Regions from separate parts of the Cytobacillus sp. genome, predicted to be linked through region 3. Evidence: riboswitches for the same ligand, from Rfam matches in the RefSeq annotation. Region 3 holds a riboswitch; each other region holds the start of a gene.
The links. Region 3 has a riboswitch for S-adenosylmethionine ahead of ACEQ1T_RS01500 (methionine ABC transporter ATP-binding protein). Riboswitches for the same ligand answer to the same signal wherever they lie in the genome.

Region 1 (10,537 bases), on a different contig from region 3:
ATCTGTTTCAAATCTCAATTGTGAAAATTCATTTTTGTCGCAGATAAAAGGGAGTAGTTCGATTAGTATGTCATAGCTGACGATTTAGTGAGACAATCAGGGTTTTAAAGAGAAGATTCTTAAATGGAAAATGTGCAGGGAAGGCTGTATTAAAATGAAAAATTGGAAAAATAATCTTCAAATGTCTTTTTTGTTCTATTATAATGAATTGAAAGAATAGTAAAAAAGAATTAGAAACAAACTAGTTCAATTGTTCGCATCTGGTTAAATCACAAAGGGGGAAGCAATGTTGAAAGGGGTAAGAAAATTTATACCGGGCAAGAAGGAAAGAAAAGAATCGTCCAAGCCAATAAAGCTTAGCATAGCCAAGTATTTAAACAAAATGGCCAGCACTAGATGGTGGAAGAACCTGAAGCTTGGCCAGAAATATGGGGTTGCGCTTTTTGTGACCATTGGGCTATTCACGGTTTCCACCGTTCTTACTTTCTTCTTGCTGACAATTGCCAATTCAAAACTGGAGATAGTTAAGGATTCTGGGGAAAAGGCCATTAAGATTACTGAATCAGCGGCCACTTTTCATCATAAAGGGAGCACGATTGGAAACTTTATCATTGACTCCAACCCAAAACATTTAAAAACATTCGATGAGCTGACAGAGGATTTTAATAATTTGAAAGAGGAAATTTCTCCAGAACTGAGCGATTCAAAATTAAAAGCCCTTTTTAGACAAATTGATGAAAATGATCAAAAAATCACCAGTTTATTTCATGATGTCATTGAGCCAGAAGTGAAACTCCAGCATGCAAGAGAATATAGGCTGGGAAAATTGCAGGCCGATAATATCATTTCTGAAACGGTCGATAAATTAAATACTCTCAGCAGCATGATGAAAGAGGATCAGCAAAAGGCTGTGACTTCTGCTAAATCTGGCCTTATCCTTACTTTAATAGTACTTGGCATTTCAATCATCATTTCTGCTATCCTGGGAATCGCAAGTATCCTTTTTATAGGACGTATTATTTCTAAAAAGCTGACTGCCATTGTACAATTCTCAAATGATATTGCAGGAGGAAACCTCAATGCAGATTCGGTGGAGTATGAGGGTGATGATGAAGTAGCCCAGCTTAGCAGAGCCATGAATTCCATGAAAATAAAACTGAAGACCATGATTCAGGAAATTAATGCAGTTTCTGGGTATGTGACAGAAAGAAGCGGAGAACTGAATATTGCTGCAAATGAAGTGAAAGCAGCAAGTCAGCAGGTTGCTTCAACGATGCAGGAACTATCCGGAGGCGCTGAGGATCAGGCGGGCTCTGCAACACGTTTATCTTTAATGATGGACGAGTACCTGGAAAAAGTGAAGGAAGCTTCATACAGCGGTAATGAAATAAAGAGTGCTTCCACAGAGGTGCTATCGCTCACTGAGAATGGAAACAAGCTAATGAAGGAATCCCAGGAACAAATGGGATTAATTAACCAGATAATGAAGTCATCAGTGGACAAGGTAAATGGACTCGATGATCAGACAAAGCAAATATCCAGATTAGTTAAGGTAATAAAGGAAATTGCAGACCAGACTAACCTGCTGGCATTAAATGCAGCCATTGAAGCAGCCAGAGCCGGTGAGCATGGAAGAGGTTTTGCAGTTGTGGCAGATGAGGTGAGGAAACTGGCTGAGCAGGTATCATTCTCGGTTTCAGATATCACTAGAATTGTCGTGGGCATTCAAGCAGAGTCAAACAGTGTGGCCACGTCGCTTCAAACAGGCTATGTTCAAGTTGAAAAGGGAACTGAGCAAATTCAATTGACGGGGCAAACATTCCAGAATATTTATGAGGCAGTTAACTCAATGTCAACAAATGTCAGTGACATTTCCCGCAGCCTTGAGCAGGTCTCCATTAATTCCTCCCAAATGAACCAGTCCATTGGCAGTATTGCCGCAGTATCTGAGGAATCTGCTGCAGGCATCGAACAAACGAGTGCATCAATGGCTCAGACTAACCATTCAATGGAGGAAATCTCAGACAATGCACAGTCCTTGTCGGAATTGGCAGAACAATTAAATGAGATGATTGCAAAATTCAAATTGTAAATTCCAGGCATACTCTTGACAGGGTATGCCTTTTCTTCTCCCCCAGAACCCTTTGATATGAAAAATTAATAGGACAGTTTTCTCAGAGATTTAAAGGTTTTAGTCAGATCTTGTAGAAATATTTAATTAATTGCATATCCCAATAGGAGGAAATAGAGTGGTCATTATGAATCAGGAAATCAGGAAACTCTATGCCAGGATTGAGACTTTGGAAAAGGAAAATAATATTTTGGCCAATGATAATTCACCTAAATATAATATATTCTCACGCTCGAAAGATGGAATTATAATTTTTGATAGCCAGGAGAGAATTGTGGATGTCAATCCATCATTTGCTGAAAGCTTAAAAATGGATAAACAATATCTGCTCGGCAGGAATTTGTCTGATATCGTGCCGAAAAATAGGCATTTCAAGCTTGAAAAGCAAAGGGAACTGTTGAAGAGGAAGGAAAGTGTCAGGGGCATTCTTCCTATTTATAACGGCAGAACGATAATAGAGTTTGATTTTACTACCAGCATCCTTAATGAGGGCAGTCTTTATATGTGCATATTAAGAGATGTAACGAGTAAGCGGCTCCTGGAACGGAAAGTGAAAAAGAATGAAGAGCTGTATGCGGACCTATTTACCGAAGCTCTGGATGGGATCATTTTTTGGGGTGGAGATGGCGAAATCATCGATGCGAATGAAGCTGCTTGCCGAATTTTTGAATGCACTCATGACGAGCTTCTCAAAAAAAAGATAAAAGATTTTGTATATGAAAAATCGGAAAGATACAGAAGCATTGTTAAAGAGATGTTCGTTAAGGGAAGCATACGGGATGAGCTAGTTTTTCTTATGCCAAATGGCCAGTTCAAATCTTTGGAGTTTACAGTGAAATTAAACTCCGTTGAAGGCTACCATATGACTATCTTCAGAAATGTCAGTGAGCGTCATGCCATGGAGAAAAGCTTGAGGGAAAGCGAACAAAAATTCCGCATGATATTTGAAGGTGCCCTTGAAGGTATTCTTCTTTGGAACGACCAGTTTGAAATAGTCGATATTAATCAATCAGGTCAGAGATTGCTTCAAATGACAAAAGAGGAGCTTATCAGTGTATCGCTGCATAGTATTTTGAATGACTGCAATATAACCGATGATGAATTAAAGGAGCAGATAAAAAACATACATTCAGCGGGGCAATCAGACGGTAACCTTTCCATTACTCTGAAATCAGGCAGAAAGAAGTTCTTTGAGTTTTCCAACAAGCTGAATATTTTTTCTAATATCAGTATGACAACATTTAAAGACATAACTGAGAAGCTGGAAATGGAAGAACAGCTTCGGAAATCAGACACTTTGAATGTCATTGGAGAATTGGCAGCAGGAATTGCCCACGAGATCAGAAACCCAATGACAGCTCTTAAAGGCTTTATACAGCTGCTGGAGGGCAGTGTGAAGGAAGATCATTCTATGTATTTCAATGTGATTACCACTGAGCTTAGCAGGATAGATTCAATTATTAATGAATTTCTCATACTCGCTAAGCCTCAAGCTGTCAAATTTGTGGAAAAAGACATATCTCAAATCATGAAGGAAACAGTCGATCTCCTGAGTGCTCAGGCTGTGCTGCATAATGTTCAATTCAGGACTTATTATGAAAAGAATTTGCCCAATGTTTTCTGTGAATCCAATCAAATGAAAAAGGTCTTTATCAATATAATAAAAAATGCGATTGAAGTCATGCCTAAAGGTGGATATATTACTGTATCCATTCAGAAGGGGTTAAATAATAAAGTTCACATATCCATTAGGGACGAAGGAACAGGAATTCCCGCACATAAAATAAAAAAGCTTGGTGAACCTTTCTATACTACAAAGGAAAGAGGCACTGGACTTGGTTTAATGGTTACATATAAAATTATTGAAGAACATAAGGGAACAATTGAAGTGGAAAGCAAATTGGGGGAAGGAACTGTATTCCACATCTATTTGCCCTATATTTTAAAGGCGGGAATGAAATGACACTAAGAATTTATTCTAAAAAAAACACACCGGCAGGAGACATTTACATTGTCATTGAAAAGGGGATCCTTTCGGCATTATACATGGGGAAAGAAGATTTTCTCGAAGGGGAAGAAGTTTTATCATTGCAATTCGATCCCTCCGATCCTTTAATCAAAAAGTGTTCGATCCAGCTTGGGGAATACTTTGATGGGCAAAGGAAAAAGTTCGACATCCCTATAGAACCTCATGGCACTGAATTTCAAAAAGCAGTCTGGAAAGAGCTTTGCCTAATCCCATTTGGTGAGACAAGAAGTTATCAGGACATTGCTGTCAAAATAGGGAAAGAAAAAGCAGTGCGCGCCATTGGACAGGCAAACAAGGCCAATCGCCTTCCGATCATTATTCCATGCCATCGGGTAATCGGAAAAAATAAATCGTTAACAGGGTATGCAGGAACCCGGACTGAAATTAAAGAAGTACTGCTATCCCTCGAGGGGGCTAATTATATTAAATAGCTCTTTCTTAAATCACCTCTAAGGGTGATTTTTTTATGCGATATTATATATATGGTTGACTGGAGGAGATTAATTCGATTATTATCTAATTAGATGATAATCGAAATGAGGGTGCTGGTATTATGCAATTAAATCGTTTAGTAGCTTTTTATAAGACAATGGGAGACCCAACCAGAATCAGGATTGTTTTTCTTCTTGCCAAAGGGCCTTTGCATGGACAGGCGATAGCTGGGAAGCTTGGATTGACCCCGCCAACCATTACCCATCATTTAAATAAACTCAGGGAAATAAACCTTGTTTATCAGAGAAGAGATAAAAATACAGTTTATTTCTATCTAAATGAATCCGTACTGAAACATCAGTCGGGTGTTCTTGCGAAATTGGCAGATAAAGAGGAGATTAAGAAAATGGAAGAACAAAATTCAGAAAGCCAGAAGGTTATTGAAAACTTCTTTACAAAAGATGGAAAACTGAAGAATATACCTGCACAGAGAAAGAAGAAGCTCATGGTTTTTGAACATCTAATCAAAGGGTTGAAAATGGGAAAAAAATATGAAGAAAAAGTGCTCAACGAATATATTAAACAGTATCATGAAGACTATGCTACAATACGCAGAGAGTTTATTATTAATCATTATATGTACAGGGAAAATGGCATTTATGAATTAAACCCTCCAGAAATGTGGGCAAAAATAGAAGGGTAAAAAAGTCAGGGGCCCTAGTCAGGGCCCTGTATGCCATCAGCGGTAAAAATCCGGTTTGCGGTCAGTAAAAATCGGAATCATGCTGCGGACTTCTTTCACTTTATCCAGGTCTATCTCAGCATGGAGGATTTCTTCTGTTTCAGAACCTTCAGCAAGCACTTCTCCCCAAGGATCTATAATCATCGAATGGCCTGCAAAGACATTGTCAGGATCAGAGCCAGAGCGGTTGCATGCAATTACATAGCACTGGTTTTCAATGGCACGTGCAATCAAAAGCGACCGCCAATGTGCCAGCCGGGCCAATGGCCATTCTGCTACTACAAATAAAGCTTCGGCACCTTCCGCTGTATGGGTCCGCACCCACTCAGGAAAACGGATATCATAACAAATCATCCCTGCAAACTTCCTATTTTCCAGAGAAAATACTCCCTTAGCTGTCCCTCCTTTCAGATAGAGGTGTTCATTCATAAGCTTGAATAAGTGCAGCTTGCTGTATTCATGTATGAAGTCACCCTTGTTATCTACAATCAGCAGAGTATTGTAAATGCCTTCGGATGTTTTCTTTGCAACAGATCCTCCTATCAGATGAATTCGATTGCTCTGTGCTGCCTCTTTTAAAAAAACTAGTGCTGACCCGGCATCCTGGTCTGCAATTTCACCCAATCTGGTCAAATCATAGCCTGTCGTCCAAAGTTCAGGCAGCACAATAACATCCGGATTAGCCTTAAGCGCCTTATTAATCATGGTTTCGGCTGTTTTATAATTCTCCTCAGGTTTTCCAAATGAAATATCCATTTGTAAACAGGCAATCTTTAATTTCATAAAACTCCCCCGCAATCATCTTATCCATATGGTAAAATTAGTCCGATAGATGGAAATTTTCAAAATTTTACTTTACATCTTATCATTTACGTTATATCATTTGTGACTATATTTTCAATCTTTTTTTTAAGCAGGTGAACAATTTGGTAAATTATCCGCAATCAGATCTTTTGAAAAGTCTGCCTAAACAGTTTTTTGCATCTCTGACAGCCAAAGTGGGGAAAAAACTCGAACAAGGTTTTGATGTCATCAATCTTGGACAGGGAAATCCTGATCTGCCTACCCCGGAGCATATTGTCAAGAGTCTTCAAAGTGCAGCCGAAAATCCGCAAAACCATAAATATTCTCCTTTCCAGGGGTTCCCTTATTTAAAAAAGGCCGCTGCATCCTTTTATAAAAGGGAATTCGATGTTGAATTGGATCCCGAAACCGAGATAGCCATCCTTTTTGGAGGTAAAGCTGGCCTTGTTGAAATCCCTCAATGCCTTTTAAACCCTGGGGACAGCGTATTGGTTCCGGACCCGGGATATCCTGATTATTGGTCAGGTGTAGCACTTGCTAAAGCAAACATGGTGACAATGCCTCTAAGAGAAGATAATAACTTCTTGCCCGTATACAGTGAATTGTCAGCAGATCAGCTTAATTCAGCTAAACTGATGTTCCTTAATTATCCAAATAACCCGACAGGAGCAGTGGCAAATAAGGATTTTTTTCAGGAAACAGTTAATTTGAGCCGAAGTCATGGTATTTGCATCGTCCATGATTTTGCATATGGCGGAATTGGTTTTGACGGCAACAAGCCTGAAAGTTTTCTTCAGGCAGAAGGGGCAAAGGAGGTCGGTATTGAAATTTATACCCTTTCAAAGACCTTTAATATGGCAGGCTGGAGAATAGGATTTGCAGCTGGAAATGCAAGTGTCATTAAAGCACTGAATCTAATGCAGGATCATCTATACGTCAGCTTGTTTGGTGCTGTTCAGGAAGCTGCAGCAGCCGCTCTGTCAGGACCCCAGGATTGTGTTAATGAGTTGAATTTTATCTACGAATCCAGACGGAATACCTTCATCTCTGGCCTCAGGGAAATTGGCTGGGATGTACAAGCTCCTAAAGGCTCCTTTTTTGCATGGCTCAAAGTCCCTGAGCAATTTACATCGGAAGAGTTTGCTGACTATCTCTTGGATAAAGCGCATATTGCGGTTGCACCTGGCATCGGATTTGGTGATTATGGAGAAGGGTATGTGAGAGCCGGATTGCTGACATCTGAGGATAGACTTAAAGAAGCAGTGGGGCGAATAAAAAAATTAAATTTGTTTTAAATTTTTTTCATAATTCAATTGACAAAAATATTAAGCACTGTCATAATTCTAATTAAATTTTAATTCGAAATTAACTGAATACTCGTTTCGTTTTCTTATCAAGAGCAGGCGGAGGGACTAGCCCTATGAAGCCCGGCAACCGACTTATACCTGAGCACGGTGCTAAATCTTGCAGCTTTTAGCTGAAAGATAAGAAGATGTTAGATTGCTATGCTAACCTCTTCTTATTTGAAGAGGTTTTTTATTGTTCCCATTCTTTGATTTTTGAAAGGAAGAATATACATGAGTGAAATTATTGCAACGTATCTGATTCATGATGAAAAACATAACCCGGAGAAAAAGGCCGAGGAGATCGCTTTAGGGTTAACGGTCGGGTCATGGACCCATTTGCCCGAGCTTGAAAAACAGCAGTTGGAAAAGCATAAAGGCAGGGTCGTTGCTGTTGAAGTCCTTATTAAAGATGAAGAAAGAAAGGAAACAGCTGCAGTCATTAAGATTGCCTATCCCACTGTTAATTTCAGTCCGGATTTACCGGCAATATTAACAACAGTCTTTGGAAAGCTGTCATTGGACGGAAAGATTAAATTGTTAGATTTACAGTTTTCCAATGAACTTAAAAGCTTTTTCCCTGGGCCTCGATTCGGGATTGACGGACTGAGGGAAAAAGTGAATGTATATGGCAGACCCCTTCTAATGAGCATCTTCAAAGGGGTGCTGGGCAAAGACATGGATTTTTTAACTTCGCAGCTTAGGGAACAGGCCCTTGGCGGCATCGACCTTGTAAAAGATGATGAAATTCTATTTGAAAACCGCCTTACACCTTTTGAAGCCAGGATAACCGAAGGCAAAGAAGTGCTAAGGCAGGTTTATGAGGAAACAGGGCACCGTACCCTATATGCTGTAAATTTAACAGGCAGGTCTTTTGAATTAAAAGAAAAGGCAAGGAAGGCATCCAGACTTGGTGCAGACCTTCTTCTGTTTAATGTATTTTCTTATGGGCTCGATGTTTTGCAGTCATTAAGAGAAGATGAAGAGATTGGGCTGCCTATCATGGCACATCCTGCAGTTAGTGGAGCACTTTCTGCTTCAAATGTTTATGGGATTTCCTATCCTTTGCTTTTAGGGAAACTTCTCAGGTATGCAGGTGCAGACTTGTCTCTATTCCCTTCCCCTTATGGATCGGTTGCCCTTGAAAAAACTCAGGCATTATCAATTGGGGATGCCCTGACTAAGAATGATTTCTGCAAAAGAACCTTTCCGGTTCCATCAGCCGGCATCCATCCGGGTCTTGTGCCTCTTCTTTTCGAAGACTTCGGAATAGACAGTGTAATCAATGCCGGAGGCGGCGTACATGGGCATCCGGATGGGGCAAGAGGAGGCGGTTTGGCATTCCGCCAGGCAATTGATTTAATATTAAAGGGGGCTTCTTTAACAGATGCTCCATCAAACTTCCCTGAATTAAAAAAAGCGATTGATCTGTGGGGGTACAAAGAGGTGGCTGTCAAGAATGGCTAAAATAGCGGTTTTTTGTGATTTTGATGGAACTATTACCGAAAATGATAACATCATTCATATCATGAAGCACTTTGCTCCTTCCAGGTGGGAAGGGATAAAAAATCAAGTTCTGGCACAGGAAATTTCCATTCAGGAAGGAGTAGGAAAGATGTTTTCCCTTCTCCCAAGCAGTCTGAAAGATGAGATCACCGATTTCATCTTGGAAAATGCGAGAGTAAGAGAGGGATTTCAGCCATTTATCGATTATCTGGCAAAGGAAAATATACCGCTTTATATAGTCAGCGGAGGAATAGATTTTTTTGTGGCTCCTGTATTGGATAAGTATGGACCCTTTGAAGAGGTGTTCTGCAATAGTTCTGATTTTAGCGGCGATACAATTAAAATCTTATGGCCGCATAGCTGTGATGAGAATTGCGATAATAATTGCGGCTGCTGCAAGCCTTCCATTATGAGAAAACTGGAGGGTGAGGAAACCTTTAAAGTGGTGATCGGGGATTCAGTAACTGATCTGGAGGCTGCAAAACAGGCAGACTTTGTCATAGCAAGAGACCTGCTCCTGGAGAAAAGCAAAGAGATGAACCTAAATCATTGTGCCTTTGAATCGTTCTATGATTGCATTGAGCTTTTAAAAAGATTAAATGAGGTGAGGGTATGAGCAGACTTGAGGAAAAATGGAATGAGCTTGCAGATATTAAGGACGAGCTTGCAGAAAGGGACTGGTTTATGGGAACGAGCGGAAATCTGGCCATTAAGGTCAGCGGGCGTCCCCTTCAATTCCTCGTTACAGCAAGCGGAAAGGATAAAAGGAAACGAACTGATGAAGATTTTCTCCTTGTTGATGAATATGGACACCCGGCAGTGGAAACACATCTAAAGCCATCCGCTGAAACACTTCTGCATACTGAGATATATAGAAGAACAAAAGCTGAATGCAGTCTCCATGTACATACAATAGATAATAATGTCATCTCAGAAATTTATGGTGATCAGGAGGCAGTTACATTTAAAGGGCAGGAGCTGATTAAAGCATTTGATAAATGGGAGGAAGATGCTGTTCTTAGGATTCCGATTATTCCGAATCATGCACATATTCCCGCGCTGGCTAAGTGTTTTTCTTCCCATATACATGAAGATGCAGGTGCTGTTTTAATAAGAAATCATGGAATTACTGTATGGGGCAAAACCTCCTTTGAGGCTAAAAAGATCCTTGAGGCTTCAGAGTTTCTTTTCCGCTATCAGCTAAGGCTCCTGGAACATAAGCCCAATCAGCTATTTAAAGTAGTCTAGTACCCAAGCTTCTGTTCTAAAACATGCTAGAGAAAGATTTTAATAGAAAGGGTTGATTAGTTTGGCATATATTGTACTGAAAAATTCAAAAAAAGAAATCAGGAATCAGGAAGAGGTTGCAGCTTTTCTGGAAAAGCAGGAGGTTATCTATGAGCAATGGGCAATAGAGAAATTGCCTGAAAATCTGCAGGAAAAATATTTACTTTCCGATAATGAAAAACAAGAAATTTTGGCTGCATTTGCTGAAGAAATTAAAGATATTTCAGAAAGAAGAGGATATAAGGCACAGGATGTAATTTCGC
Region 2 (10,537 bases), on a different contig from region 3:
TGTTTTAACATAATTAAAAATGCCTACTGCTCCTGCAGCAATGTATGAAGGATCCTCATCTGTCCTGCTATCGCTATCTCAAGGCCCCTATAGTTGAAATACTGGGGGAATAGCCAAAGCGATAATTGTCTTATAATTCATGTTAGTAAGAGGGAAAGTTTTTATTGCATTATCACTTTTATGCGTTTTTACTTTAATAAGTTGAAATAATAAACAGAATTGTATAAAATTAAAGTGGTCGAACCCTCACAATTCGACCCCCTATTATCCATTGAGCTTAGGAATTTTCTAAGCTCTTTTTTAATGATGCTTCCCTGCCAGCCTGTATAAGATCGACTGAAACTGAAAAACCTATCCTTGCAATGGCCGTACGTATTCAGCTTCGTTCAATAGGAGGATTACAATGGAAAATGTATTCGATTATGAAGATATTCAATTAATTCCCGCAAAAAGTATCGTCAATAGCCGATCTGAATGTGATACAACGGTCTTCCTGGGGGACCGTGCGTTTAAACTGCCAGTGGTGCCTGCCAACATGCAGACGATTGTAGATGAGAAAATTGCCATATATTTAGCAGAGAACGGGTATTTCTATATCATGCATCGATTCGAACCAGAGAAGCGAATATCTTTTATGAAAGATATGAAAGCACGCGGATTATACTCTTCGATCAGTGTTGGCGTCAAAGAAGGCGAGTATGAGTTTATACAGCAAATAGCTGATGAAGAGCTGTCACCGGAATACATTACTATTGATATAGCTCATGGCCATTCCAATGCTGTCATCCAAATGATTCAGCATATTAAGAAAAACCTTCCTCAAAGCTTTGTGATTGCCGGCAATGTCGGAACTCCGGAAGCAGTCAGAGAATTAGAGAATGCTGGTGCTGATGCCACAAAAGTTGGTATTGGGCCTGGCAAGGTTTGCATCACAAAAATCAAGACAGGATTCGGAACGGGCGGCTGGCAATTAGCTGCACTTCGCTGGTGTGCAAAAGCAGCAAGCAAACCGATCATTGCAGATGGAGGTCTTCGCACCCATGGTGACATTGCTAAATCAATTCGATTTGGTGCAACCATGGTGATGATTGGTTCCTTGTTTGCAGGACATGAGGAGTCACCTGGTAAAACCATTGAGAATGAGAAAGACGGAAAGCTCTATAAAGAATACTTCGGCTCAGCCTCTGAATTTCAAAAAGGCGAAAAGAAAAATGTTGAAGGCAAAAGAATTTTAGTAGAGCACAAAGGATCATTAGCAGATACGCTAAAAGAAATGGAGCAGGATCTCCAGTCCTCCATTTCTTACGCTGGCGGCAACAAGCTGGATGCCATCCGTCATGTTGATTATGTTATTGTAAAAAATTCGATCTTTAATGGTGACCGGGCTTTTTAACCCGCCCATGTGACTTTCTAATCTTTGCAAAACATTCCTCCAATTAATAAAACCACAGAAGATGTCAGCACTTTCCCATCAGGAAGGCATCTTCTGTGGTTTCATCATTACCTTTTAAATTGGAAAAACACTTACGAAGAGCTCCAATTTTAAAAAGCAGATATCTTATGTACACCTTGAGGTTAAGATCCCATAGACTGCTCTACTGCATTTTCCCAGCTCGGAAAATAATACAATGCATTTTTCATTAGCTCTGGATTTGATTTTTTTACTTGCTTCTTTCGGGGCGGCTGCCCTTCTTTTTCCAACAGTTCTGAGATCCCGGTCAATACTTCTTCAACACTCATGCTTGTTTCCACATCATTCCTCCTTTTTGAATTCAACTATATAATTTCCATTTGACGAAAAATTATTCAGCCTTCCTTCATTATTATTATTCAGTATTAAACTGGTATTCTAGCTGGTCCAAAAATCACGCCAGTTTAATAAAGCTATCAAATTAAAAAATTAATTTCATCCCTTCATGACTCGCAAAAAACCCCAGCCTATTATAAAAACGATGTGCATCATCACGCTGCTTGTCTGTTGTCAATTGGACAAGGCCACACCCCTCAGACTTCGCTATTGCAATCGCTTCTTTAAACAAGGCTTCTCCTACCCTTTTACCACGGTGGCGCTGATCAACACGCACACCTTCAATTTGTGCACGTTTCATCCCTTGTCGCGCTAAACCAGGAATGATTGTTAACTGAAGGCAGCCAATCACCGACTGACCGTCTACAGCTAAAATGATCTGATTTCCCGACTGTACTTCTATTGCCTTAAATGCTTTATAATAACAATCCGGCAGAGGTTCTTCATACCTCTCACGCTTTGCTCCTAATTCATCATCGGCAAGCAAGCGGACAATAGCTTGTAAATCTTCTTCATTAGCTTTTCGAAAATGCATTGAAAATCACTCCTTCAGCACGAAAAATACTTAAATACATTACTGATTATTTTCTATTAATATTTTATTTTCCCTTTATTAGGCTCTTTTCACAAAACATCTGCACCACCGCCTAACAATCAATAAAATTAAACACCCAATTAAAATTATTAATATTTTTAATTATAATTATTTATTTTTTTTGATTCATTGTTATATAATCAAGTCAAATAAAAGGAAGGATTTTCATTATGGCTTATAAATTAATAACTGATTGTCCTGTCTGCAGTAAAACATTGAAAATTACGAAGCTGCAGTGCTCTCATTGTCACACGACCATTGAAAATGAGTTTGAATTATCTAAGCTGGCATCATTATCAAAGGATCAGCTTCATTTTGTGGAAGTATTCTTAACATGCAGAGGAAATATCAAAGAAGTTGAAAAGGAACTGGGTATTTCGTATCCAACGGTACGAGGCAAGCTAACAGAAATCATTTCATCCCTCGGATATGTGCAGAAAAAGAAGAATGAAGCAGACGAGAAAAAAATTGTCACCATGTTGGAAAATGGCGAGATCACACCTGAAGAAGCCATAAAGCTTTTAAAAGAGGAATAGGGAGGAAGTTATCATGAAAGAGGAAATTTCAAGAGTGCTAACAATGGTTCAAGAAGGGAAAATTGATGCCGATAAGGGATCAGAACTGATCCAGGTATTAAAAGAGAAAGAAGAAACGGGTAATAAGCTGGCAGTGAAAACGGCTAAATATTTAGATAAAACTTTAAAAATTCGTGTTGTATCCGCCGAAGATGATAACGTTACGGTCAATTTGCCAATAAAACTTGTCAAGGCAGTATTAATGGCTGGACACAGCATCGCAGCTAGTATCCCCCAATCAGAAAAATACGTTAAAGATATAGACATAAGCCTTATTATAGAAGCAATCGAAAACGAATTAGATGGCCAAATTGTTGATATTAAATCGGCAAACGGGGATACCGTTTCTGTCATCATCGATTAGTGAATGCCTATGCTGCATGTAAAAGTGAAAGCAAAAGACGTTCGGTTAACCATCCCAATTCCATATGCAATTTTAAACATTGCCATTTCAATTTTTTGTTCAAAAATGTTTCATCAAAATGTAAACAAATGGACAAAAGAGCACTTCGAAAGAAAAGAACTGGACTTTACCTTTCCATTAATAGATAAAGAAGCGCTCAAGCCTATTGTCAAGGAACTGAAAAATCAAAAGGGGATCGTGATAGTAGATGTCAAAGCTAAGGACGGTTCTGAGGTTCAGGTAAGACTTTAATTTATTTATATCTATCACTGTTCGGCATTTAAAGAAAAAGCCTAATTTCTGGCTTACAAAACCAAGAAAATTAGGCCTTTGTTTCCTTTATTCCTCTTCATTTTTAAAAGTTCCATAGAAATACATTTAAAGATAGGCCTCTGCGACTTTTCCCAGCCTGCGAATCCCCTCTGTTATTTCCTTCTCATCCGCATAACTGAAGGAAAGACGCAGAAATTCAGTTCCGGCTCCCTGATCTTTGAAAAAGTACTTGCCAGGAATAAAAGATACCCCCTCTGCAAGGGCAAGTGTCAGCAGTTCCGATGTATCGGCACCGGGAATCTTCATCCACACGAAATAACCCCCTTCAGGCACGTACCAGGAAGCTGAATCAGGAAAGTACTGTTCCAATGCTGAGATCAGAACATTGCATTTGGACCGGTATGTATCTCTCAAGGTTACTAGTTTATTATTAAAATCCGTGTTTGCCAAATAAACAGCCATGGCAGATTGAGCAAACGGATGGTTCAGATCTTTTTTAAACCAGGCGCATGCATGGATGATTTCACTTGCTCCCGCTATCCATCCTATACGCATGCCGGGGGCCACTATCTTGGATAACGAACCGACATGCAGAACCCGGGAGCTTTGATCCATTGCTTTAAGAGTGGGGAGACTTTTATTAAATGATAATTCCCCATAAGCATCATCCTCAACTATTAGGAAATTATACTTATTGGCAAGCTCCAATACATGCTGCCGGCGCTCTTCTGTCATTGTCGTACCTGTAGGATTTTGAAAGGTTGGGATCGTATAAAGAAAACGAGGCAGAGCGAGCCCTTTTTGCTTTCTTTCCTCTAGAATCTCTTCCAATACATCTGTTTGAAGTCCGTTCTTGTCTACAGGAATACTAATTGTATGTTTTGTGTAGTTTTGGAAAATTTCTAAAGCCTCCATATAAGTAGGAGATTCTATTGCCACGATTGACTCCTCATCAAGGAGAATGCGGGCAATCAAATCGATCGCCTGGCATGCACCCGAAGTGATCAAAAGCTCTTTTTCAGCAACAGATATTCCCCGCTCTTTCAATCTCATTAAAACCTGTTCCTTGAGTTTTATTATTTTGGGACTTCCTATATAATGGAGCGGCAAATCATGCTCTTCCTCTAATAGACTGTTAACAGCTGCCTTTACCTCTTCATCAGGCATAAGGGAAGGAGCTGGATAGCCGCAATGCAGGCGTATACACTCATCTGGAATCTCCGGAATCCACTCCCCAGGGGGATTATTCTGAAGTGCTAATTTGATGTTGTCAGGAAAAAAAGAAGCGGCATTCACTTGAATCCACACCCTTCCAGCAGTTTTATTATTCATTATAAACCTCTTGCAAGAGATGCTCCACTAAAACTATAAAAGCAAGTGCTCCTGAAAATGTCTTTTTACCTTTACCCAATCTTCCTTTATGACACTATACAGGACAGTATGACGAATAGTCCCCTCTTTTCGTATCATATGATTTCGAAGAACGCCCTCTTTTACCGCACCGATTCGTTCTATCGCTTTCTGTGAGCGGACATTTTCATGTCCGGTTTTGATTTGGACGCGATTAAGTGACAGTTCTTCAAAACAGTATTTTAATAATAAATATTTACAGTTTGTATTAAGATCCGTGCGCCAATAAATAGGGCTCATCCAAGTGGAGCCGATTTCAAGATGTTTATGCTGGGCTGAAATATCAAGAAACCAGGTAGCGCCAATGATTTTCCCTGATTTTTTATGGACAATGACAAAAGCAAAATCGGTGCCTCTCTCCCGTTTTTGTATGGCATCTTTGACATAATGAATGACCCTGCTTTTCTCTGTTAAATCAACAGACATATGCTCCCATATGCGTTTATCCTGAGCTGCTTCATAAATTACGTCAACATGCTCAAGCTCCATGGGAATTAACTGCACAACATTGTTTTCTAATTTTTGCATGCTATCACTCTCCTTGAATCTATTAAAGCCGAATTCTGGTATGATAAAAATAACCAAAAATGAATTTTAATATAATACCAGGGAATGATTCGATGGAAATTCAAATTCTGCTTTCGGAAAATGGAATAAAGTACAAAGAAATTTATGAACAAATTCGGCTGGCGATTTTAGATAATAAATTGTCAGCTCATGCAAGACTTCCTGCAAAGCGGCGGCTGGCTGAACAATTAAACGTAAGCATCATAACTGTTCAGATGGCTTATGAACAATTGCAGAGTGAAGGCTACTGTTATTCAGCAGAACGCAAAGGCTATTTTGTTTCTGAAATTCAGGGTGAAATGCACTTTAATCAGATTAATACAATGGACTTGGAGAAAAGAATTCAGAATGAGTTCCTCATAAATTTTAAAAATGGGCAAATTGATGCCTCTGCCTTCCCCTATAAACATTGGAACCGATTATACAGAAAAGAGCTTAATGAATCTAATGCCAGCAATGCACAGTGGCAGGGCGAATATTCTTTGCGTGTTCAAATTGCACTATACTTACAGCAAGCTAGAGGGCTGGCCTGCCAGCCGGAGCAAGTGTATATTTTCAGCGGGTTTCAGCAGCTGCTGCTAAATGTCTGTTTGTTTTTTAAACGGAGAGCCATCGGAATAGAAGATCCAGGTTTTAGTCGGGCAAGATCTGTTTTTGATCAATTGCAGCTGCCTTGTTATCCGATTTCTGTGGATGAGGAAGGATGCTGTGTGCCTGATGAGCCAATAAAATTATTGTATACGACACCTGCTCATCAATACCCTACTGGTACAATTATGTCTATTGCCAGAAGGGTTGAACTGTTGAAATGGGCAATTAATCAGGATGCTTTCATTATCGAGGATGACTATGATTCTGAATTTCGCTACAAAGGGGCACCAATCCCAGCATTATCACATATGGATTCCACCGGGCGGGTACTGTATTTCGGCACCTTTTCAAAAACACTGTTGCCATCACTTCGGATCAGCTATCTGATTATGCCAGCAGCACTGCAGCAGGACTTCGAAAAATTTAATGCTTATCAAAAGTCGACTGTTTCAAGAATCGATCAGCGAGCTGCTGCAAAATTTATGGAAGAAGGACTTTATTCATCTCATATAGCAAAAATGAGAACTTTATATAGAGCTAAAAGGAGCTGTTTAATAGATAGCCTGTCAAAGCATTTAGGAGAACACTTTGACATAATTGGAGATACAGCGGGCTTGCATATCATCGTGACATTACCAGATGGATTGAATGAACCTAAAGCAATTGCTCTGGCAAAGTCGGCGGGAGTTGAAATCGATGCTGTTTCGCCTATGTATCAGCTTCACAAGCCAAATAATCATGTGATGTTTGGATATGGCGCACCATCGATGGACGAGATTGAGAGAGGAGTCCAGTTAATCGCTAAAGCATGGAAAGGTTATCTTTTAGACTAAGTCATATATTCAACTAAAAGAGCGTTTATCAAACAGGATAACGCTCTTTTGGTGAAGCGGTAAACATGCATATCTTTTCCTTAATAGCCACCATAAAATCAAACAAATTCATCCCCTGGATTTGCTGGAATTTATACAAGTCCTGCTTATAGTACATATGAATATGCTTCCCGGTGATTCCCCTTTTTTCTTCAATGGAAGTAATTTGGTTATACGCAAATTCTTCAATTATTTCCTTATTTGTTTCTGATACCGGGATTCCATAGAATAGCAGTCTTTTGTTCGTTGCCGCAAAGAAGCCTGCGTGCGGAGTTAAACAGTAATGGGCAACTAATGAACAGCTTAAACATTCAATAATGTTTTCACCTTCTTTCAATACATGTTCAACCTGACTTCTAACGCTATGCATGGAACGATCCCCCTCATTTTCAGTAAATAATTTCATCTATCAAACCGCTGTCTTCACTGCAAGTATCAGCCCGGTAGACCAATCCAATTCTGTTATGTCCAGGTCAGGTCTGTCCTGCAGAGTTTTAAGAAGTTTAGTGGCTTTTATCCTAAATTCTTCAGGCAATTTCTGCTGCGGAAACACATCATGAATCACATAAAAACCGCCGATATTCAAATGATCCAGGGTTTTGTCCAGTAGCTCGAATTTCCCCGGCCATGTATCTGCAAAAATAAAATCGAAGCCTTCTGACAGGTTTTGTATAAAAGCTGCTCCGTCCTCACAGCAAAATGTGATTCTGCTGTCATTCCCGAGGTACTTTCTCGCGATCGATTGCACACTAGAGTCTATATCAACGGTTGTAAGCTTACTGTCTTCATCCATCCCATCAATGATCCAGGAAGCAGACGCTCCCGTTCCTGTTCCCAGCTCCAAAAAGCTTCCTCCTGGTTTTGAGGCAGCCAGCCCCTTCAGTAAAAATCCTGTTTTTCGATCACATGACTGCCCGAAGCCGAGCACATCAGATTCCTGCAATATCCTCGAATATGCTTCCGGTACCTGTATAACACCGTTTTCCATTTTGCCATTCCTCCTCTTTATTCGTTATCAAATCATAAAAGAGCATCAAAAAAAGGCCTCTCATTATAAGAGGCCTTTACTTATCAAAACGACCTCTTATCTCCCAGAGCATCAACTCTGTTGGAATTAGCACCTTCCTGACATAATCAGGGGTTGCTGAGGCTTCGCAGGGCCAGTCCCTCCACCTCTCTGGATAAGAATTTGTATAAAATTTATATTTTCAACCAAGTATTGCATAGTTTTTGCAAAATGGCAACACTTTAATTCTTTTAATCTAATGAACAGCTTCCTCCCCTTGATAAATCCGGAATGCCGGAATAATCGTATCCGATACAATCTCTTTCCCTTTTTCCCGGATGAAGTCCAATTTATAATACGCATCGAATCTCTGGCTGATCTCTGTTTTCACCAACTCAGGAGGAGTAACGACGATGAATTGGAACTTCAGCTTATCTGCTACTGCGAAAATCGGGTCAAGTACATGGGCAGAAGCAGCTTGTCCGAACGGATTATCACAGACTAACGGGACCCAGCTTTGATCGGTTTCACTCTTGACCGAAAGAAGCATCATCATCATGACCATGCGTGCAGATAGCTTTTGACCGCCGCTGCCATCGGATTTAGTCTTTGAACCCTGGTTGATCGTCTGCCAGGTTGAATAATGCTCTCGCTGCGGTTTTCCGTACATGAATGCATTATCAGTACGCATATTATATACCAGCAGCTCCGGGTAACGATTCCTGAGGGAGACAAATAAAATCTGCTCATCACTGATGAGCTGTTTGATTTCCTGATCCTGCTCCAGACTATTGTCATCAATCATCTCGAATCGTTTCGTAATTTTGTTAATGGCCGAAACGAAATGCTGTTTCAGTAAAGGTTCAATATCTTCCGCTTTTTTAGGAAGGATGTCTTCTTTGAGCTGAACGAGCGGGAAAGAACCCCGTTCATTCTTCAGCTTCATTTTCGCAATCATCGAGCGAATCGCTTCTGAAATGCTCATTACCTTCATGCTCGCACGGCTGGCCCAGAAGTTCTGCGCTTTTTCTGCCCGTTCTTTATCTCGTTCCAGCTGCTCTAAGCCGCTCTGTGAAAAGCGCTTCATGTTTTGGACCACACTTTGAATATGCGCATAATGCCTGGTATCCATATGATCAAGCGTAGTTAAAACTTCATTCTTAAAGCGGATTTCCCAATCCTTTCCTTCAATATTGAGTTTTAAATTGCGCAGGGATTGTTCAATTTTTGCGTGCTTCTCCTGGCCTTCATCCTGGATACCCTGATGTTTTTCACTCCAGGAAATGATGCTTTGCTTTCCCTGGCTCTTTATTTTTTCAATATCTTCATCCGTAAAAGCTGCTGCTTCCTCTTTAAGGATTACGGATAGATGCAATTGATTGTTTTCAAACTCAGCAATGTTTTGCTCCGTCTCTTTTTTGCGCTCTTCCGTTTTCTTTATTTCTGCATTCGTCTGTTTGGTCTGGTCAGTAATTTCAATCGTCTTCACTTCCAGATCAAGTTCTTCCCATTCTTCAGGATGTTTATCATGCTTGGCCACCTTTTTAACAGTCTTATCACGCTGCGCCTTCGCATGCTTTAAAGACGTATCAGCAACTGTTACAGCTGTTCCCTGCTCTCGCTCTTCTTTCTCTGCTGCCTTTGTTTCCTTTGCAGCTGTCTGAACCATCTTTTCCAAAATACTCATTGGTTCATCCGGTACAGACGCATCCTTCCACTCTACGTTAAGAGCATGAAGTTTTTTCTCGAGCTTCTTTTGCTGTTTTTGCTCCGATTCTTTTGTCGCCTGGATCGCCAGCAATTCACTGGCTTGTACTTCTTTTGATTTTTGCAGCTGTTTAAGCTCCTCAATGCTTCCAATGGTTTCTTCCAGCATATGAGATGATAATCGCGGGACCTCTTCAGAGGCTTCTGCTTTCTCAGCGGCTGGAAAAACAGCACCATCTATAAAAAAGCTAATCTCCTTAATATTTTGCTCCGCTGATAGCTTCCATTCCAAGTACGTTTGGCTCCACTCTTCCTGCAGTTCAGCGATGGTCTGATGCTCGTTTGCAAGCTCATTCTGTACACTTTCGAAAGCTTCCTTTTGTTTCTCTTTTTCCTGCTTTACCCGTTTATTTTCCTGATGCAGCGACTTTTCATGTTTAAAGTTCTCTAATGTTTCCACATCTTTTAATAGCTTCTCAATCTTTACCTTCGTCTTTTCCAGCTGTTCTCTAAGTTCCCGCTGCCGTTCTTTTTCTTTTTCCTCCTGCACGATGATGGCCTGCAATTCCGTTTTCTTGGAAAGCATGGCTTCCTTTTCCTGAAGCAGCGCTCTTTCGATATCACCGGCAAGGTCATTGGAAAGGAAACGGTCGATTTCTTTTAAAATACGGCGGAGAGAGCTCTCCGTTTTTTCAATTTCTAGAAGTGTATCTTTCTTTTCTTCTATTTGT
Region 3 (10,537 bases):
CTTTTGTCACTCTTGCAATCACATCGCTGGAATGCTGAATGGCCAGCTGCAGATTCCTCGCTTCCACCTTGTCCGCGAATAAATCTGCAGGATTCTCGGTCATGATCATTTTTGTCCCTCCTTTTTGAAAAATGGCACTTTTCCATCATTATACAATACATGCTTGGATTGACATATAGGATAAATTTCACTCTGTGAGAAGGATACCTTGATAGGTACTATTCTCATAGGAACTTTCTAATTTCCTCTCCAAGGATGAATATGCCTTTCTGCAGTTCCTCCAGCGAGGCATAAGCATATGAAATTCGTATAAAATGAATTGGCCCGTCACTGTAAATGCTGCCCGGATTTATCAGCAGTTTTCTTGAAATTGCCTGCCGATAGAGGCTTCGAATTGGAATACTGGACGGTACTTTCAGCCATATAAAAAAACCTCCTTCCGGAGAATTCCATTCGGCTATCCCGGACAAGTGAGCATCTAATGTATTTAAGGCAGTATTACGACGAATTCTCAGCTGCTCACGTACACTTTCCATATGCTTTTGATAAAGGCCCGTGGACAGCCATTTTTCAGCAACCCTTTGTGATAGTGAACTTGAACCATAGTCAGTCTGCATTTTAAGATCGGCAAGCCGGTCGATAACAGGTTCAGGTGCTGCTACCCAGCCTATTCGAAGTCCGGGACTCAATGTTTTTGACAAGCTTCCCATATAAAGAACCTGGCCGTTTTGTCCATTGCTTTTAATGGCGGAGGGGGTGCTTCATCAAGCCAAAGCTCACGATAAATATCGTCTTCCACGATTGGCAGCTGTTCTATTCTGCAATCATCAAGCAGCTCCCTCCTTCTTTTTTCTGTCATTAAAATTCCAGTAGGATTATGATAGGAAGGAATGGTGTATAAAATGGATTTCCCTTTTTCATATTTTTTCAAAGAGATGCTTTTCGTGATAATTCCCTCTTTATCCATCGGCAATCCTTTTAAATTCATGCCTGATGACCGAAAAAGCTGTAAAGAATATAAGTAAGAGGGCTTTTCCAGAAATACGGGTACCCCTCTTTGCACAAGGCCCAGTGAAATAAGCTGCAGGGCTTGCAGCCCTCCAGAAACAATAAGTATCGAGGAAGGAGAAGCGTCTATTCCGGATGCTGCCAAATACTCACTGACTGCCTTTCTTAATGGCAAATACCCCTTTGGTTCCTCATAACCGAGTTCACTCAATTCATCAGCAGCTTCCTTTAGAACTTTCTGCATCGTTTCCACAGGGAAAATTTCAGGGGAAAGCTCTCCTTTGCTGAGCTGTATAAAAGCAGGATCCATTTCTAAGTCATTAATTTCTTGAACGATTTTTTCGCTGGCTCTGTGTATCCCTGTATCGATATATTCACTCCAGTTGGCAGACTGCCTTGAAGCGAGCAGAGTCCATGTATTATTAATAACCTTAGTGCCAACCCCCGTTTTCCCTTCTATTAATCCATCTGCTGCAAGTTCTTCCAGAGCAGTGATAATTGTGCTTCGGTTTACTCCAAACTCTTCAGCCAGTTTTCGCTGGCTTGGAATTTTACTTCCGATTGGCCATTCACCTTTGGAAATCTTTCCTTTAATAGTTTCTATAACCTGCTGATATTTTGGCAATTGTGCTGTATCCATCCATATAACCGCCTTCATAAAAATTGGCTGGCAAAATTCTTTTCTAATTGGTTGAGGACATTGTATCAGTTATTGATTATCCTGAAAAGCAGCACAGAAAATGGCTGGAAATGCTGATAAGGGGGATGAAGTTGGCAAATAAGAAATTTATGATTATCGGGGCGCATAGTTCTATCATCATTCTCTGGGCATCCGCATTCCCGGGAATTCGAGCTGGACTTGAATCGTACTCCCCGGAGAACCTCGCCCTTTTTAGACTTTTAATTGGTTCCGCTGCACTTGGTGTCTTAGCGCTGCTGACAAAGATGCGTCTTCCGGATATAAAAGACCTTCCTCCTATTCTTATACTTGGATTTCTTGGTTTTACGGTTTATCATATTGCACTCAACATTGGGGAAAAAACAGTAAGCTCCGGGCCGGCAAGCTTGATTGTATCAATGACTCCGATTTTTTCGGCTGCTTTGGCTGCTATATTTTTAAGGGAAAGATTTGGAAGGGTAAGGTGGATTGGTTCCGCAGTCAGTTTTGCGGGTGCGGTACTTATTTCCCTTGGTACAGGAGGCGGGTTTGAAATCCAAACCGGTATATTATTTGTCCTGCTTGCTTCCGTTTCAGAAAGCATCTATTTCGTGTTTCAGGCTAAATACTTTAATAAGTACGGATTTTTGTCATTTACATCATATACCGTTTGGGCAGGGACTAGTTTTATGCTGATTTATCTTCCAGGGCTTGGTAGTGAGATCTTTCATGCGACGGCCGAATCCACTTTTAGTGTCCTTTATTTGGGGATTTTTCCAACGGTAATTCCATATATTGCCCTCGCTTTTCTTGCGTCTATACGAGGGACTTCTGAAGCGGTAAGCTCTCTTTATCTGACACCAGCAATAGCGTTTGTCATTGCCTGGGTTTGGCTGGGAGAGGTGCCGGCTATGTTATCAATTGCAGGTGGTGTGATTACTCTAGCAGGTGTGATGATTATTCACCGTAAAGAGAGCTCTGTTAAAGTGACAGAAACTTATGAAAATGGACCAGGTGAAAATATTAAAAAATAATGATTGACATCCTTTTCTTTATTGTGGTAAAGTAATAAACATATTAAACAACCAAATAATAAAAATCTTCTTATCCAGAGAGGTTGAGGGACTGGCCCTATGACACCTCGGCAGCGGACAAAAGTGTACCGTGCCAAATCCAGCAAGCTTAGCTTGAAAGATAAGAAGAGGACCATTGATAAATGCTGCCCTCTTCTTTCTTTAGAAGAGGGTTTTTATTTTACCGGAAAAATGCAGCGAGATTCTATTCATAAACATATGAATAATTCTTATCGAGAGAAGCAGAGGGGCCTGGCCCAATGAAGCTTCGGCAGCAGGCAGACTGCACTGTGCCAAATCCAGCAGGCGAAAGCCTGAAAGATAAGGAGGGGCCTTCAAAAAACCTCTTCTGATGGAAGGGGTAAATTTCAGGATATAATTCTTAGTTTTCGCATAGGAATAGTTAGTGAATAAAAAGTGACAGGTACCTATACCAATTCATTAAAGTGGTATAAATACCTGTCACCATCAAAGGGGAGATGCTGAATGATAGAGTTTCAGAATTTAAAGAAAGTCTATGAAAGCGGAGGACAGCAGGTAGCTGCTTTAAACGGAATAGACTTAAAGATTAACAAGGGTGAGATTTTCGGTGTGATCGGCTTCAGCGGTGCGGGAAAGAGTTCTTTGATCCGCTGTGTCAATTGGCTGGAGAAACCGACTTCAGGAAAGGTTATTGTCAGCGGACATGATCTGACGGCTTTATCTGTAAGGGAAATTCGCGAAGTGAAAAGAAACATCGGAATGGTCTTTCAGCATTTTAACCTATTAAATTCGAAAACAGTGTTTGCCAATGTTGCGATGCCGCTCACACTGGCTAAGGTCCCTAAAGATGAAATCAAAAAGCGTGTTCATGAACTATTGGAATTCGTGGGGCTCGCCGACAAGGCGAACAGCTATCCCGATCAGCTGTCAGGCGGACAAAAGCAGCGGATCGGAATTGCCAGGGCACTGGCGACCCAGCCTTCCATTCTATTATGTGATGAAGCGACTTCAGCACTGGATCCTCAGACAACCAGCTCGATCCTGCAGCTGCTGAAAAAAATAAATAAAGAATACAATATTACCATTCTGATCATTACCCATGAAATGTCTGTAATCAGAGAGATTTGTGATCGTGTCGCTGTTATTGAGGCAGGAAAAATTATCGAAGAAGGAACCGTCTTTAATGTCTTTTCATCACCAAAAACACAAACAGCGAAAAACTTTGTCAGCACGGTTATGAATGATCAAATACCTGACTCCATTAAAGAAGTGATCGAAAGACAGCAAGGTCTTCAAAAGGTATTTAGAATCAACTTTGTTGGAAATTCTGCCGGGCAGCCGCTCCTTTCGCAGGTTGCCAAAAAGTTTAATATCGACTTCAACGTCCTGTTTGGAAATATTACTGAACTTCAGGGAACACCGTTTGGCAACCTGATTGTCGAATTCCAGGGTCCGGACAGTGAAATCAGACGTGCTATCCAGTACATCAGCCAGGAAAAAGTTTCTATAAAGGAAGTGACAACACGTGCTAGTTAATCAGGAAAAAATCATCGAAGCCTTAATTGAAACGATCCAAATGGTGGCTTTCTCATTGCTGTTTTCAGCTCTTATTGGACTGCCGCTTGGCATATTGCTTGTCGTAACAAGGAAAGGGCATCTGCTGGAAAACACCGTTGTTTTTAACATCATAAACAGCATTATTAATATTTTCAGATCAGTCCCCTTCATCATTTTAATGGTAGCCATCATCCCAATCACCCGGATGATTGTCGGGACATCGATTGGAACTGCTGCAGCAGTAGTGCCGCTTGTCTTTTATGCAGGACCCTATATTGCGAGATTAATAGAAAATTCATTGCTTGAGGTTGATCCGGGAGTCATTGAAGCTGCAGAAGCAATGGGAGCGACACCTGGCCAGATCATTTTAAAGTTCCTGATTCCTGAAGCGCTCAGTTCGCTGGTATTAGGCTTTACAATTGCGACAATCGGTCTGGTCGGAGCATCAGCCATGGCCGGGGCGGTCGGAGGCGGCGGCCTTGGTGACCTTGCCATTACATATGGCTATCAGCGATTCGATACAACCGTCATGCTGATTACCGTTGCAATCTTAGTGGTCATGGTTCAAGGCCTGCAGTCATTCGGAAATATCATATCCAAAAAAATCAGAAGAAGATAAATGAGGAGGAAACACATCATGAAAAAACTATTTTTATCATTCATTATTTTAGCATTGGCTGTGTTCACTGCAGCATGCTCAAGCACAACTGGCGGAGAAGAGACCAAGAAAATTAAATTAGGTGTCAGCGGATCTGATACACGCATCTGGGACTTTATTGCAGAAAAGGCTGAAAAGGAAGGCATTGAAATTGAGGTTGTAACATTCTCTGACTATGTACAGCCAAACGTTGCCCTTGCAGAAGGTGATCTTGATGTAAATGCATTCCAGACAGTCGCTTATTTTGATACTTTTATTAAAGAGCATAATATGGATCTTACACCAATTGCGACAACTGTATTAGCACCAATGGGCCTTTATTCTGAAAAAGTAAAATCGGTGGAAGACATTCCGAAAGGCGGCAAAATTGCCATTCCAAATGATGCTTCAAATGGCGGAAGAGCCCTTCTTTTACTGGAGGAAGCCGGCTTGATTAGATTATCCGAGGACTATGACGGAAACCTGGACTTGAATAAAGTCGTTGAAAATCCGAAGAACCTTGAATTTGTAGAAATGGTATCAGCACAGACGCCGCGTGCACTTCCAGATGTCTCTGCTTCTGTAATCAATAACGGAATTGCTGTAGATGCAGGCTTTAACCCAACTAAGGATTCAGTTTTTATTGAAAGCGAAACCGCTACTCCGTATGTAAATATCATTGCTGTCAGAACAGAAGATAAAGATAACAAAACGCTTAAGAGAATTGCAGAACTTTACCAGGAAGATGATGTAGCTGATTTCATCACGAAAGAATATGACGGAAGCATGATCCCGACTTTCATACCTTTAAGTGAAATTGGCTGGTAAAAAATTATTTATAAAGGAGGAACAATGATGGCGGCACCTGTAAAAGCACTTTCTGAACTAAAAGAAGCAATCAAGAAAAATGTTGAGGATAATAAAGAACTTTATCTTTCCGCAAGCCACCAGATCCATGCAAACCCGGAAATAGGGAATGAGGAGTTTTTTGCCTCTGGCTTGCTTTCAGGCATCCTTGAGAAGGAAGGATTTGAAGTAGAGCGGGCAGTGGCCGGGCATGAAACAGCTTTCCTCGCCCGGAAGAAATCCGATAGACCGGGGCCGTCCATTGCATTCCTTGCAGAATATGATGCCCTTCCCGGGCTGGGTCATGGATGCGGTCACAATATCATAGGTACGACAAGTGTGGCAGCAGCCATTGCATTGAGCAAGGTCATTGATGAGACCGGTGGGGAAGCAGTAGTATTTGGAACCCCGGCAGAAGAAGGCGGTCCAAATGGAAGTGCAAAAGGAAGCTTTGTGAAGCATGGCTTGCTTGAAGGCATTGACGCTGCCCTGATGGTTCATCCATCAAACCATACCCGCCTGACCAGTTCATCACTGGCAGTTGATCCGCTTGACTTCGAGTTTATCGGAAAGCCTGCCCATGCGGCAGCTTCACCGGAGGAAGGAATCAATGCCCTTGATGCAGTTATTCAGCTGTTTAACGGAATTAATGCCCTTCGTCAGCAATTAAAGGATGATGTGCGAATCCATGGCATTATTACTCATGGCGGGGATGCTCCAAATATTATCCCAGAGTATGCAAAAGCCAGATTCTTCATCCGTGCTACAACCAGAACCAGTCTTAATGAGGTAACACGGAAGGTTAAAGCTGTCGCTGAAGGCGCCGCATTGGCAACAGGAGCAAAGCTCAATGTTATTGCTTTTCAAAATGAAGTTGATAACCTGCTGTTAAACAAGACATATGACCAGGTGTTTAAAGAAGTGATTGAAGACTTGGGAGAAACGGTCGTTGAAGGGGACAGAGATGGAATCGGCTCAACGGATGCAGGCAACACCAGCCAAGTGGTGCCAACCATTCATCCTTATATTAAAATTGGTGCGGATGATCTTGTTGCCCATACAGTTCCGTTTCGTGAGGCTGCAGCATCTGAAAAAGGCGACGAAGCTCTGATAACCGGAGCAAAAGGGCTCGCACTGACTGCCTTCCAGCTGGTAACGAATCCGGAGTTGCTTAAATCCATTAAACAGGAATTTCTAGAACGGAAAGCTGCTGAATAAGAACAAAAGCTATCCTTTGCGGGATAGCTTTTCCTTACTTTAGTGAGTCTTTTCCTCAAATTGGAGTGTTGTTCGGCCTCAAAATGCTGAATTTTCTCCTCCAATTGATTGCTCGTCCCTCGATTTCATCTTTCTTTTCCTAAAGTTCACGATTACCTACTGTTCCTTCATCCGTTCCTGTGCCATCCGAATAAGCTCCTTCACCATACTTCCGCCAATCTTCCCGCCCACTGTTCCTGCCTGTTTGGATGTAAGACGGCCGTTATAGCCCGGCTTCAATGGCACACCGGCCTCCTCGGCAATTTCATATTTCACGCCATCAGGGTTTTCATTGTCAACATGGTATCCCTGGTTTGCCATTACCTGATTTTTCAGCTGGTCTAATGCCGCTCTTGATTCCGGCACAAGCGGGCGTCTTTTTCTTCTTGCCATGATACATTCCTCCATAATAAGTACTTTTTCTTATTATGTGAAAGAACATAGGGAATAACACTGAAAAAACTTGTACATCTTCTTATGAGAAGATATTCTAATGTTAGAAACCCTGAATCATTGTGAATAAACAAAAGAAGGTGTTTTGTTTGGCATTAAAATACTTGTCAGCTCTGCTGCTGCCTGGCCTGCTGGTATTGCTCTTTACGAGAGTAAGCTATAATCGTGTGATTGGGCTTGTATTAACGGTGGGACTGATTGCTGCTTCTGTCTATAAAGGCTATACAAATTCATTTGCCTTAATTGTTATAGACGCACTTTCATTGACTGTCGGGTTTTGGTACGCTCAAAAACTGAAGCCCAAAACAAAACTAAGTGCGGAATAATTCTTGCGGAACCTGTCGATCAAACGTATCGACAGGTTTTTTGTTTAATGAATTTTCATCTGAATTTATGCTTGCGTAGCATCAGCTATTCATCAATATCAATCAAACGATTGATTGGATTACACCCCGTTAATCAAACGTTTGATTAACCTTGCTTCGACACCCCCCTCGATAATTCGGCATATTTCCCAAGCAATATTTTCCCTGTAAAAACAAAAAAACGAATATCCGTTCGCATATTGTTGGTTTGTTTTAGGCTCTTTGTGGTAGAATGGTGATATGAGTTTTGAGTAAAAAACTGACAAATCAGCCATGCATCCCGGATCTTTAATTCTTACAATGCTGGTTTGTGATTCATATATAGATAAAAGTAATTTGAACGGGAGGCTTATAGGTGAAGGATCAATTTGAATTAGTCTCAAAATATTCCCCTCAGGGCGACCAGCCTGGGGCAATCAAAAAAATTGTGGAGGGAATTAATTCCGGCAAGAAGCACCAGACGCTTTTGGGTGCAACAGGAACGGGAAAAACCTTCACGGTTTCAAATGTTATACAAGAAGTTAACAAGCCGACGCTTGTCATTGCTCATAATAAGACACTTGCTGGGCAGTTATACAGTGAATTCAAGGACTTTTTTCCAAACAATGCTGTTGAGTATTTTGTCAGCTACTATGATTACTATCAGCCTGAGGCGTATGTGCCTTCTACAGATACCTTTATTGAAAAAGATGCAAGCATCAATGATGAAATTGATAAGCTCCGCCACTCGGCTACTTCTTCATTATTTGAGCGCAATGATGTCATCATTATTGCCAGTGTGTCTTGTATATATGGTTTGGGTTCTCCTGAAGAATACCGTGAAATGGTGCTATCCCTCAGAACCGGCATGGAAATTGAGAGGAACCAGCTTCTTCACAGGCTCGTTGACATTCAGTATGAGCGCAATGATATTGACTTCCAGCGCGGCACTTTCCGTGTACGCGGGGATGTAGTAGAGATTTTCCCGGCATCACGGGATGAGCATTGTATCCGTGTAGAGTTTTTCGGTGATGAGATAGACCGGATCCGTGAAGTAGATGCCCTCACCGGAGAAATTATGGGTGAACGTGAGCATGTTGCGATTTTCCCGGCATCCCACTTCGTAACACGTGAAGAAAAAATGCGGGTCGCCATCCAGAACATTGAAAAAGAACTGGAAGTGCGCCTTGCTGAATTAAGAGAAAACGATAAGCTTCTTGAAGCCCAGCGCCTGGAGCAGCGGACCCGCTATGACCTTGAGATGATGAGGGAGATGGGTTTTTGTTCCGGCATTGAAAACTACTCCCGCCATCTAACATTAAGGCCGCCTGGTTCAACACCGTATACCCTTCTGGATTATTTTCCGGAAGACTTTCTAATTGTGATTGATGAGTCACACGTAACTCTGCCGCAAATCCGCGGTATGTTCAATGGTGATCAGGCAAGAAAATCCGTGCTAGTGGATCATGGTTTCCGTTTGCCTTCAGCCATGGATAACAGGCCGCTTACGTTTACCGAGTTCGAGAAGCATGTGAAACAGGCTGTCTTTGTTTCGGCAACACCTGGCCCTTACGAGCTTGAGCATACACCGGAAATGATTGAGCAGATTATCCGCCCAACCGGTTTGCTTGATCCCACTATTGATGTCCGTCCAATCGAAGGTCAAATTGATGACCTCATCGGTGAAATCCAGGATCGCATTCAGAAAAATGAACGTGTGCTTGTCACTACATTAACAAAGAAAATGTCTGAGGACTTGACAGACTACTTAAAAGAAATCGGCATTAAAGTGCAGTATCTGCACTCAGAGGTGAAAACGCTCGAGAGGATTGAAATCATCCGCGAGCTCCGCCTTGGCAAGTACGATGTGTTAGTCGGCATTAATCTTCTGAGGGAGGGGCTTGATATACCTGAAGTATCTCTCGTTACCATACTTGATGCTGATAAGGAAGGCTTCCTCCGTTCAGAACGTTCACTCATCCAGACGATTGGACGTGCAGCGCGTAATGCGAATGGCCATGTCATTATGTATGCAGACCGTATCACTGACAGCATGGAAAAAGCCATCAGTGAAACAAAGCGCCGCCGTTCCATTCAGGAAGAGTACAATGAGAAGCATGGCATCACGCCAATGACTATACAGAAGGATATACGGGATTCAATCCGTGCAACCCATGCGGCAGAAGAGCAGGAAGAATACGAGACATCAGCAAAGCTCGGCAAGCTGAACAAGAAAGAGCGCGAGAAGCTGATTGGCGATATGGAAAAAGAAATGAAGGAAGCGGCCAAATCCCTGAATTTCGAAAGGGCTGCCGAGCTTCGTGATTTAATATTAGAGCTGAAAGCGGAAGGATGACGTAAAAATGGCGATGGATAAACTGATTGTAAAGGGTGCCAGAGCCCATAATCTGAAAAATATAGATGTCACCATACCGAGAGATAAGCTTGTCGTCCTGACAGGACTTTCAGGTTCAGGAAAGTCCTCTCTGGCATTTGATACGATTTATGCAGAAGGGCAGCGCCGCTATGTGGAATCATTATCTGCTTATGCCCGGCAATTCCTCGGCCAGATGGATAAGCCTGACGTGGATGCGATCGAAGGGCTCTCTCCTGCCATATCAATTGACCAAAAGACGACAAGCAGAAATCCTCGTTCCACAGTGGGAACGGTGACCGAAATTTATGACTATCTGCGATTATTATTTGCACGGGTGGGGCGTCC

Region 1: another riboswitch for S-adenosylmethionine. It lies ahead of ACEQ1T_RS06275 (2,3-diketo-5-methylthiopentyl-1-phosphate enolase); the one in region 3 lies ahead of ACEQ1T_RS01500 (methionine ABC transporter ATP-binding protein).
Region 2: another riboswitch for S-adenosylmethionine. It lies ahead of ACEQ1T_RS10235 (O-methyltransferase); the one in region 3 lies ahead of ACEQ1T_RS01500 (methionine ABC transporter ATP-binding protein).

Annotation. Positions count from the first base shown of each region.
Region 1 is NZ_CAXQGS010000040.1:27,581-38,117, forward strand. Features, by position in the region: gene ACEQ1T_RS06245 (methyl-accepting chemotaxis protein) at 287-2,092, shown strand; gene ACEQ1T_RS06250 (PAS domain S-box protein) at 2,259-4,094, shown strand; gene ACEQ1T_RS06255 (methylated-DNA--[protein]-cysteine S-methyltransferase) at 4,091-4,591, shown strand; gene ACEQ1T_RS06260 (metalloregulator ArsR/SmtB family transcription factor) at 4,714-5,295, shown strand; gene ACEQ1T_RS06265 (carbon-nitrogen family hydrolase) at 5,332-6,117, opposite strand; gene ACEQ1T_RS06270 (pyridoxal phosphate-dependent aminotransferase) at 6,261-7,433, shown strand; SAM riboswitch class I at 7,526-7,629, shown strand; gene ACEQ1T_RS06275 (2,3-diketo-5-methylthiopentyl-1-phosphate enolase) at 7,716-8,948, shown strand; gene ACEQ1T_RS06280 (2-hydroxy-3-keto-5-methylthiopentenyl-1-phosphate phosphatase) at 8,941-9,603, shown strand; gene ACEQ1T_RS06285 (methylthioribulose 1-phosphate dehydratase) at 9,600-10,235, shown strand; gene ACEQ1T_RS06290 (acireductone dioxygenase) at 10,297-10,537, shown strand, end outside.
Region 2 is NZ_CAXQGS010000053.1:111,314-121,850, reverse strand. Features, by position in the region: gene ACEQ1T_RS10290 (ester cyclase) at 1-8, shown strand, start outside; gene guaC (GMP reductase) at 404-1,393, shown strand; gene ACEQ1T_RS10280 (hypothetical protein) at 1,576-1,752, opposite strand; gene ACEQ1T_RS10275 (GNAT family N-acetyltransferase) at 1,893-2,342, opposite strand; gene ACEQ1T_RS10270 (DUF2089 domain-containing protein) at 2,573-2,938, shown strand; gene ACEQ1T_RS10265 (hypothetical protein) at 2,952-3,341, shown strand; gene ACEQ1T_RS10260 (hypothetical protein) at 3,351-3,632, shown strand; gene ACEQ1T_RS10255 (PLP-dependent aminotransferase family protein) at 3,759-4,949, opposite strand; gene ACEQ1T_RS10250 (GNAT family N-acetyltransferase) at 5,019-5,591, opposite strand; gene ACEQ1T_RS10245 (PLP-dependent aminotransferase family protein) at 5,684-7,054, shown strand; gene ACEQ1T_RS10240 (PH domain-containing protein) at 7,083-7,463, opposite strand; gene ACEQ1T_RS10235 (O-methyltransferase) at 7,503-8,081, opposite strand; SAM riboswitch class I at 8,175-8,281, opposite strand; gene ACEQ1T_RS10230 (hypothetical protein) at 8,356-10,537, opposite strand, start outside.
Region 3 is NZ_CAXQGS010000012.1:5,939-16,475, reverse strand. Features, by position in the region: gene ACEQ1T_RS01515 (PAS domain S-box protein) at 1-109, opposite strand, end outside; partial or broken gene ACEQ1T_RS01510 (PLP-dependent aminotransferase family protein) at 225-1,648, opposite strand; gene ACEQ1T_RS01505 (DMT family transporter) at 1,780-2,700, shown strand; SAM riboswitch class I at 2,768-2,867, shown strand; SAM riboswitch class I at 2,967-3,067, shown strand; gene ACEQ1T_RS01500 (methionine ABC transporter ATP-binding protein) at 3,226-4,257, shown strand; gene ACEQ1T_RS01495 (methionine ABC transporter permease) at 4,247-4,897, shown strand; gene ACEQ1T_RS01490 (MetQ/NlpA family ABC transporter substrate-binding protein) at 4,916-5,743, shown strand; gene ACEQ1T_RS01485 (M20 family metallopeptidase) at 5,771-6,979, shown strand; gene ACEQ1T_RS01480 (alpha/beta-type small acid-soluble spore protein) at 7,136-7,411, opposite strand; gene ACEQ1T_RS01475 (CsbA family protein) at 7,561-7,797, shown strand; gene uvrB (excinuclease ABC subunit UvrB) at 8,192-10,171, shown strand; gene uvrA (excinuclease ABC subunit UvrA) at 10,179-10,537, shown strand, end outside.